DNA from 2 places in the Ferdinandcohnia sp. FSL W7-1320 genome. Region 2 is predicted to be linked to the other one. Evidence: a T-box and tRNA genes for the amino acid it is inferred to sense, from the RefSeq annotation. Region 2 holds a T-box; the other holds one or more tRNA genes.

Region 1 (4,437 bases), 340 kb from region 2:
TTGGCTCGATTTCATGATTATGGAAGACAAATGAGAGTCCAGTGTAGCCACCAATTGCTTTCCCGCTCACACCTGATGCTAAATATATATCCTTGAAATCAAGTTTAACTGCTCCAATTGTACTAATACAATCCAAACATAGCTTGATATTGTTCATCATGCAGATTTCTTTTAAATTTTCATAGTTTATAAGCATACCTGTAGAGGTTTCGCTATGGACACTCCAAAGCCATGTATACTCACCTTTTTCAAGTTCACTCTGAATATCAGCCTCTGTAAGAGGGGTTCCCCATGTTTTTTCTAATCTTGTAAAAGTTAAACCAGCTCGATTTGCATGATCAATTAATCTTGAACCAAACTCTCCATTGCTAATTATTAGGCCTTTACCCCCTAATACAGATAGCTGAGCAGCAATAACATCATTTGCTAAAGTACCAGATCCAACTAAAATTTCGGCATGCTTTGAGTTTGTCATTTTACATAATTTCTCTCTTACAGACTTCATTTGAAACAAAAATTCGTTCGAACGGTGGGAAATTGGCTCCTCTGCAAAAGCCACTTTTACATTCCCGCTTATTTTAGTTGGGCCAGGCAAAAAGCTAACAGGTTCTTTTAATATTCTCCCAGCCAAAGATTCATCGAAGGTTTGTTTTGTTAAATACATTGGCCAAAACGATGCAGTTGACGTCCCAGTTAGAGATGCGAATGGTTTGAATCCCAATTGACGATATAATTTTTCTTGTCTTGTTGTTCCAGAGATTAAGGCGACATCATAGCCTTCTTTCAAGCAATAATTAGACATAAGCTGGGCAAGACCGAAGAAAATCCTCCCATTATTACGATATTCTTCCTCAACAGCTAGCAAACGAATTTCACAAGGACTATTTGGTTTAACTGGCAGTTGTTCATCAAGATTTGAGAGCTTATGATCAAGTGAAAACGGTCTGTTTGCCCTTACAGCAATCATACCCACTAATTTAGAATCCTTTACGCAAATTAAATACGTATTTTCATCATGGAATTTATCAATTAGCATTTTTTCTTCATTTTTTTCATGCTGTGGAATTTCTTCAACAAATGTTTTGTAGTTTAAACGATGGATTTGATTAAATTCTTGTTTTGTCCGTGCTATTTTATATACAAATGTCACGTTGGAATCACTCCGCTTATTTGTTTTTATTCAATAATTTTTCCTTTAGGTTGTCACGATGTGCCACTAATAATAGGGCGATTACAATAAAAATAAGGATACATTCACGGATGGAATAATCCATGAACCAATAGATGACTGGTACAGTTAGAAAGGCAGACATTCCAGCAATTGTAAAGCTTCTTACTATCAATAATAAAAGAAGGAAGATCCCACCAAATACTAAAAATGGTTGATAAGCCAATACAACTAATCCACCTGCCGCGGTTGCTATTCCTTTTCCGCCTTTAAATTTGAGGGTAATTGGCCAAATATGTCCGATAACGACTGCGATTAAAGCGAGAATTTGAATTTCAAATGAAAAATTCAAGTATTTTGCACCTAAAACTACAGCCATCCCTTTTAAAACGTCACCAATGGCTGTTAGCAAAAATCCCTTCTTTCCTAGCAATCTACCAGCATTCCGAGCCCCTACGTTCCCACTTCCGAGCTTGCGAATATCCTCGCCCTTCATAATCTTCATGACGACATATCCGGTCATAATCGTTCCTATAAAATAAGAAGCTAATACATATAAATAACTCACAAGTCCACCACCATTTTAGGTTTAATCAATTTTACCATTTATTTCTGGTTATTTATATCAAAATAATATGATTCGTTTACAGCTTTTTTAATAGATTATATGAAATTTTGGACAACCTCATGCAAAAAAAACGAATAAAATATTGTCTATTAAAAAGCCACATGATATAATTTTGCTAAATTCATACGGGGTTGTAGCTCAGGGGGAGAGCATTTGCCTGGCAGGCAAAGGGTCGTGGGTTCGATTCCCATCAACTCCATCATTAAAGTCACTCTTTTATTCCACATTGAGTGACTTTTCTTTTTCGATAAAAGCAGAACAGACCCGTTCAGTTAGGATTGGGTCTGTTCTTGGTTTAAGATATGCTCTCTCACAAAGTGAGCAAACTGAGCAAGCTCCTCGGTTCGTTGAAGCTCCTTGCTCATCACTAGTGATAGTAGTGAGCTCTCGATGAGAAAAAGACGTGGAAGTTTGTTATTCATAGCTTCTTCTTGAATGAAGTCCACTAATTGATGAAATTTTTCCTTTTCAGGTTCATTTTGATGAATCTTCATAATTGCCTTTTTCAAATCATTTGATACTTCGAAAAATTGATTTTGAACATTCTTTCCCCCTGCATTCTTTTGAGGCAACCATGTTTCTAGTAACTCAGGATTCAATAGCTTACTATTTGTCTTATCGACATCATCGACTAAAGTTATTAAGCGATCAACACAATATTGAATGATGGCTTCATGATCAACTTTCGGACCGTATGTAAAAAAGTGATACTGAAATGATTGTTGTAGCATTCCGGAAAAAAGAATGGCACAATCCAATAAATACTCACGTTTCTCTTCACCAAATAAGTCAATAAAACGAAAATAAAGCCATCTTAGTTGCAATAATTGAAATTGTTTTACAAACTGCTTTAGGTCTGGATCATTCGATACGAGCGCCTCTTCAATTAGTGCATAAAGTTTGTTTTGCTTATTTAGACGGAAAAAGAGACCTAGTTGTTTACTAAAGATATCAATATTCGCAAGGTTTTCGCCTATTAATAATTTATTCCGTTCTTCTTCGTTTTTGATTTGTATTGAGTTAAAAACGGCCATGAACAGTTCGCTTTTTGAAGAAAAATAGTTATAAAAGGTCCCCTTTGAAATCCCGCTAGAATCTAGAATATCTTGGATTGATGTGGCTTGGAAACCTTTTTCCATAAAGAGTTGATGAGCCTTTTCTAAGACATATTGTTTTCGTTCATTCATGTTCAATCCCTACTTTTGTACTACCATTTTTTAAATTTTATAGTATATGATTTAAATAAAGAATTCAAATAACATATGGAATAACTTTTGCAAATTCGAAATTATTTCAACAATTTTGTTAACCGCATTTGCTTCTACATTAAAACTTCCATCGTATTTCATGATGCTCCATGCACAGTAACAATTCTTCATTTATACATTTAATAGTAGAATAATTGATTAATCAATCATCCCTTGTGTCGAAAAAACCCGTCATGAATTGTCGGAATTTTTTACCAAAAGTTGGTTGATTACTAGTTTTAAAATGTTAACATTAGTATTGAAGGTGTTTTTAGCACCTGTATTGCTAGTTTCATATTAAAAAGGAGGAAGAGAATGAGCCAATTAATTTTTGCATTACGAGAAAAGGTTGAGTCATTTTTAAGAGGGACTAAGAAGCTTTACATCAATGGAGAATTTGTTGATAGTGCTTCTGGTAAAACGTTCGAATCCTATAATCCAGCTACCGGGGAAGTTTTAGCAACTGTCAGTGAAGCTGGACCAGAAGATATTGACCGTGCGGTAAAAGCTGCCCGAAAAGCTTTTGATGAAGGCCCTTGGCAAAAAATGTCCGCAGCCGAAAGAAGCCGTATCATGTATAAACTGGCAGATTTGATGGAGCTACATAAAGATGAGCTAGCACAGTTGGAGACATTGGATAATGGAAAACCGATTCGTGAAACATCAAATGCAGATATTCCTCTAGCAATCGAACATATGCGTTATTATGCTGGATGGTCTACGAAAATTGTAGGGCAAACTATTCCTGTAAATGGACCATTCTTAAACTATACTCGTCATGAGGCAGTTGGTGTTGTGGGACAAATCATTCCATGGAACTTCCCTCTATTAATGGCAATGTGGAAGCTTGGTGCAGCCCTTGCAACTGGTTGTACGATTGTATTAAAGCCAGCTGAACAAACTCCTCTTTCTGCTCTTTATTTAGCAGAGCTAATGGAAGAAGCAGGATTCCCAGCTGGGGTAGTAAATATCGTTCCTGGCTTTGGTGAAACAGCTGGTCAACCTCTAGTTGATCATCCATTGGTTGATAAGATTGCATTTACTGGTTCAACAGAAGTAGGAAAAAGCATTATGGAAAGAGCCTCCAAAACATTAAAACGTGTAACATTAGAATTAGGAGGAAAATCTCCAAATATTATTTTACCTGATGCTGATCTTTCAAAGGCAATCCCTGGTGCATTAAATGGGGTTATGTTTAACCAAGGTCAGGTATGTTGTGCCGGGTCACGTGTTTTCATTCAAAAGAAACAATTTGATAATGTTGTGGCAGACATGGCAAGCCATGCTGAAAAGATTAAACAAGGGGCAGGTTTACATTCTGATACAGAAATTGGACCGCTTGTTTCAATTGAACAACAAAATCGTGTTTTAGGATATATTGAAAAAGGAATTAA
Region 2 (4,437 bases):
TCAATACGACTTGGAACTTCTGCAGGCTTTGTTTTTAATAGGCTAGCAACTTCCTGTAGCATTTTTACTTGGTCATTGATTACATGATATGCCGCTTCACCAGTTACAGCTTCAATACGGCGTGTACCTGCGCCTATTCCGGACTCAGAAACGATTTTGAATAACCCGATAGTTGATGTATTTGGTACATGACAACCACCACAAAGCTCTAAACTATAGTCACCAACCTGAACAACACGAACGATGTTGCCATATTTTTCACCGAATAGGGCCATTGCTCCCATTGCTTTTGCCTCAGCTAGAGATTTATTGTCAATATTAACTGGGATGCTGCTCCACACTTTTTCATTCACAATCGCTTCAATTTGCTCAATCTCGGCTTGCTTAATTTGACCAAAATGAGAGAAGTCAAAACGTAAACGATTAGATGTCACAAGTGAACCCGCTTGGTTTACGTGCGCACCGAGCACATCTTTTAATGCTTGATGTAACAAGTGAGTTGCCGTGTGGTTTTTAATAACACCCGAACGATTCTCTTGGTCAACCTTCGAATGAAGCTTGTCACCTTTTGTTAAACTTCCTTTTTCAACAACTACCCGATGAAGGTTTTGTCCATTAGGCGCTTTTTGAACGTCTTTTACAACTAGTTTTGTATTTTCGTTTTCAACTGTACCTCCATCCGCGATTTGTCCACCACTCTCAGCGTAAAAAGGTGTTTGGTCTAAAATAAGTTGAATTTCGTCACCTTCATTTGCCTTCTCCACCATTTCTCCGTCTTTTACGATGACAAGAACGGTTGATTCAGCTTCAAGTTCATCATACCCAACAAATGTACTTTCAACTTTAATTTCACCAAGAACCCCGCTTTGGACCTGCATGGAATCAACATCTTGACGAGCAGATCTTGCTCGTTCACGTTGACTTTCCATTTCACGCTCAAAGCCGTTGTGGTCGACTTTCATACCTTCTTCTTCAGCGTATTCCTCAGTTAATTCAACAGGGAAACCATACGTATCATATAAACGGAAGACATCTGCACCTGAAATAATGTTACTGCCTTTTGCTTTTTCCTTTTGAATAACAGTTGATAGTATTGCTAATCCATCATGTAAAGTTTCGTGGAAGCGTTCCTCTTCTGTTTTCACGACTTTCTGAATAAATTCAGTCTTCTCTTTAACTTCCGGATAAAAATCAACCATAATCTCCCCAACAACTGGAACGAGTTCATACATGAACGGACGGTTGATGGATATTTGTTTTGCATAACGTACAGCGCGTCTTAATAAGCGTCTGATTACATAACCTCGACCTTCATTGGAAGGAAGCGCCCCATCACCTACTGCAAATGTAACTGTACGGATGTGGTCAGCAATAACTTTAAATGCTTCATCCTTTTCTTTTGATTGACGATATTTTTCACCTGAAATGGATTCAGTTGCCTCTATAATCGGCATAAATAGATCTGTGTCAAAGTTCGTAGGCACGTTTTGAATAACAGAGCACATTCTTTCAAGACCCATTCCTGTATCAATATTCTTTTTTGGTAGTGGTGTATAAGAACCATCTGGATTATGATTAAATTGTGAGAACACAAGGTTCCAGATTTCTAAATATCGCTCATTTTCTCCACCTGGATATAATTCTGGATCATTCGGGTCGTTTCCAAATTCTTCACCTCTGTCAAAGAAGATTTCTGTATTTGGACCACTTGGACCTTCACCGATATCCCAAAAGTTTCCTTCAAGACGAATGATTCGCTCCTCAGGAATTCCTATCTTTTTATTCCAAAGCTCAAACGCTTCATCATCCTCAGGATGAATCGTAACAGAAAGCTTCTCTGGGTCAAAGCCAATCCAGTCTTTGCTTGTTAAAAATTCCCATGCCCATTCAATTGCTTCCTCTTTGAAATAATCACCAATGGAAAAATTCCCTAGCATTTCAAAGAAAGTATGGTGGCGTGCTGTTTTTCCAACATTTTCAATGTCATTTGTACGAATCGATTTTTGTGCATTACAAATTCTTGGATTTTGAGGGATTACACGTCCATCAAAATATTTTTTTAAAGTCGCAACACCACTATTAATCCATAGTAAGGACGGATCTTCATGTGGAACTAAGGAAGCACTTGGTTCTATTGCATGCCCCTTTGATTGGAAAAAATCCAAAAACATTTGGCGAACTTGAGCTGATGTTAACTGTTTCATTTCATTACCTCCAATTACATTTTAGACATAAAAAAATACTCTAATCCCCTAAAAACAGGGACGAGAGTATGCTCGCGGTACCACCCTGATTATGGACACAAAGAAATAGTGTCCATCACCTTCGTATATTGATAACGGTATTCACCGGTAGGTTTACCTACACTCAGGAGTAGCTTTCTGTTACCCTTCATCCGAAATTCCTCTCAGCCTTGGAAATTTCTCTCTGGTTTGATGGTACTGTAACATACTGATTCCTTCATAGTTTTCACTGATTGTGATTAAATTGTTACATTATGTATTACCTAGTTCTTGTCAATTATATTCAAGTCAAAAATGTTTGTCAACGTCAGCGTTCATTGTGTTAATGTTCCTTTCTAGCAACTGTAAAATGCTGTTTCGCGTGAACAATAAACACCTTTAATATGGCTACAACCGGAACAGCCACAATCAGGCCTACCACTCCACCAACTTCTCCTCCTACTAATAACGCCGCTATTATCACAATCGGATGTAATCGTAAGCTTTTCCCGACAATAATTGGTGAAAGCAGGTTTCCTTCGATAAACTGAAGGCCAAACACAACAAGAACCACGATGATAAGCATTTTGATTGATATGGTAGCAGCTATAATAGCGGCAGGAATTGCACCAATGATCGGACCGAAGTATGGAATGATATTCGTTATACCAACAATGCTTCCAAATAATAAGGGATATTTCATACCGGAAATCCAAAATGCAACTGAAGCAGTTGTTCCAACAAGCAAACAAACAATCAACTGCCCTCTAATATAATTCCCCAACGACTCATCAACATCTCGAAAAAAAAGCTGACCAGCTCTTCTAAGTTTTCGAGGCGTTATATACCAAAGTGCTTTCATCATTTGGTCGTGATCCTTCAACAAATAAAAAACAATGAATGGAATGATAGCAATGATGAAAATGGAATTAAACAATGCTTTCAAAAATTCAATTGTCCTTGAAAGCAGAAAATCCACATAATTTTCTAGCGAATTAAGCAAATCATCAAGCTGTGCGTGAACAAAAGCAGGAAGCTGTGAACTTCCTGATTCAATTTCTTTTAACCAGACCCTGTAGGTCTTACTGAATTCCGGAAAGCTCTCAGCAAGATCCTTGAGCTGTGCAAGAATCACCGGAATTCCTTTGTATATACCAAAACCAACCCCACCGAAAAAAACCAAATAAATCAGTAGGATTGCAAGGGATCTCGGTACTCCACGATTGCTGATTTTTTCGATGATAGGATGTAGTAAATAAGCGATAAAAATAGAAAAAACGAAAGGAACCAGAAATGTTTTTAAGAGTAAAAGAATCGGGAGCCAAACTGGTGCCAATTTCAAAAAAATATAGATAGTCAAAAATGCTAGTAATAATAGTGATATTCTGAAGATCCATTTAATTCTATTTTCACTCATTTCATCCACTCCCTTGTTAGTAGTTTTTGGAGTCTATGCGGTTTTATACGGGTCGTGCTCGTAACCTATAATATTGTAAAAAGAAAGATTATTTTGTAAAATATAGCTGAAAGGATGTGGTAATTTGGTTATAGTTATTAAACCACGTGGTGAAAACATTGAACTAGAGTTACTTCGCTCTTTACGAGTCCACAAAAAATTAGAGGAAGAAGACGAAAACAACTATGTATCCCTCGAAAAAGGCTGGGCAGGTGAAAAACAGTTTGACCAATTGCTTTTAGGCCTCACAAATGAATGCCTCATATTAAACGACCTTCTCCTGAAAGTGAACAACACCCTCTTCCAAATTGATTCCCTGCTTATCACGCAAAAGAAAATATTCATCTTTGAAGTAAAGAACTACGAAGGAGACTATTACATCAAAGATGGACGCTTGCACATTATTAATGGAAAAGAAATCAAAAACCCACTCATTCAAATCTCCCGTAGTGAATCCTTATTTCGGCAACTCCTCCAAGATTTGAAGTTTAATGTCCCCGTTGAATCTCATGTCATATTCATCAACCCAGAGTTTTTTTTATATGAGGCACCGGTAAATGGCTCTTATGTATTCCATGCGCAACTTGGTCGATTTATTAAAAAACTAGATGCGGGTCCGGCATCTCGGGTTTCCGATGGTCATATTGACTTAGCACATAAATTGGCTTCTTTGCATATAACGAAAAATCCCTATTCGCGCCTGCCTGATTATACATATGAGGAGTTGGAAAAGGGGATTGTTTGTAAGTGTGGGTGCTT

Evidence for each region. The T-box of region 2 lies ahead of alaS (alanine--tRNA ligase). A T-box ahead of a tRNA ligase gene usually reads a tRNA of that ligase, here a tRNA-Ala.
Region 1: it has a tRNA-Ala gene. The T-box ahead of alaS (alanine--tRNA ligase) is inferred to sense a tRNA for this amino acid. The anticodon was not compared.

Annotation. Positions count from the first base shown of each region.
Region 1 is NZ_JBBPAM010000001.1:1,358,755-1,363,191, reverse strand. Features, by position in the region: gene NST91_RS06850 (aminotransferase class V-fold PLP-dependent enzyme) at 1-1,150, opposite strand, end outside; gene plsY (glycerol-3-phosphate 1-O-acyltransferase PlsY) at 1,167-1,736, opposite strand; tRNA gene NST91_RS06840 (tRNA-Ala) at 1,924-1,995, shown strand; gene NST91_RS06835 (TetR/AcrR family transcriptional regulator) at 2,069-2,983, opposite strand; gene NST91_RS06830 (aldehyde dehydrogenase family protein) at 3,359-4,437, shown strand, end outside.
Region 2 is NZ_JBBPAM010000001.1:1,700,417-1,704,853, reverse strand. Features, by position in the region: gene alaS (alanine--tRNA ligase) at 1-2,204, opposite strand, end outside; T-box leader at 2,258-2,473, opposite strand; gene NST91_RS08510 (AI-2E family transporter) at 2,566-3,639, opposite strand; gene NST91_RS08505 (nuclease-related domain-containing protein) at 3,764-4,437, shown strand, end outside.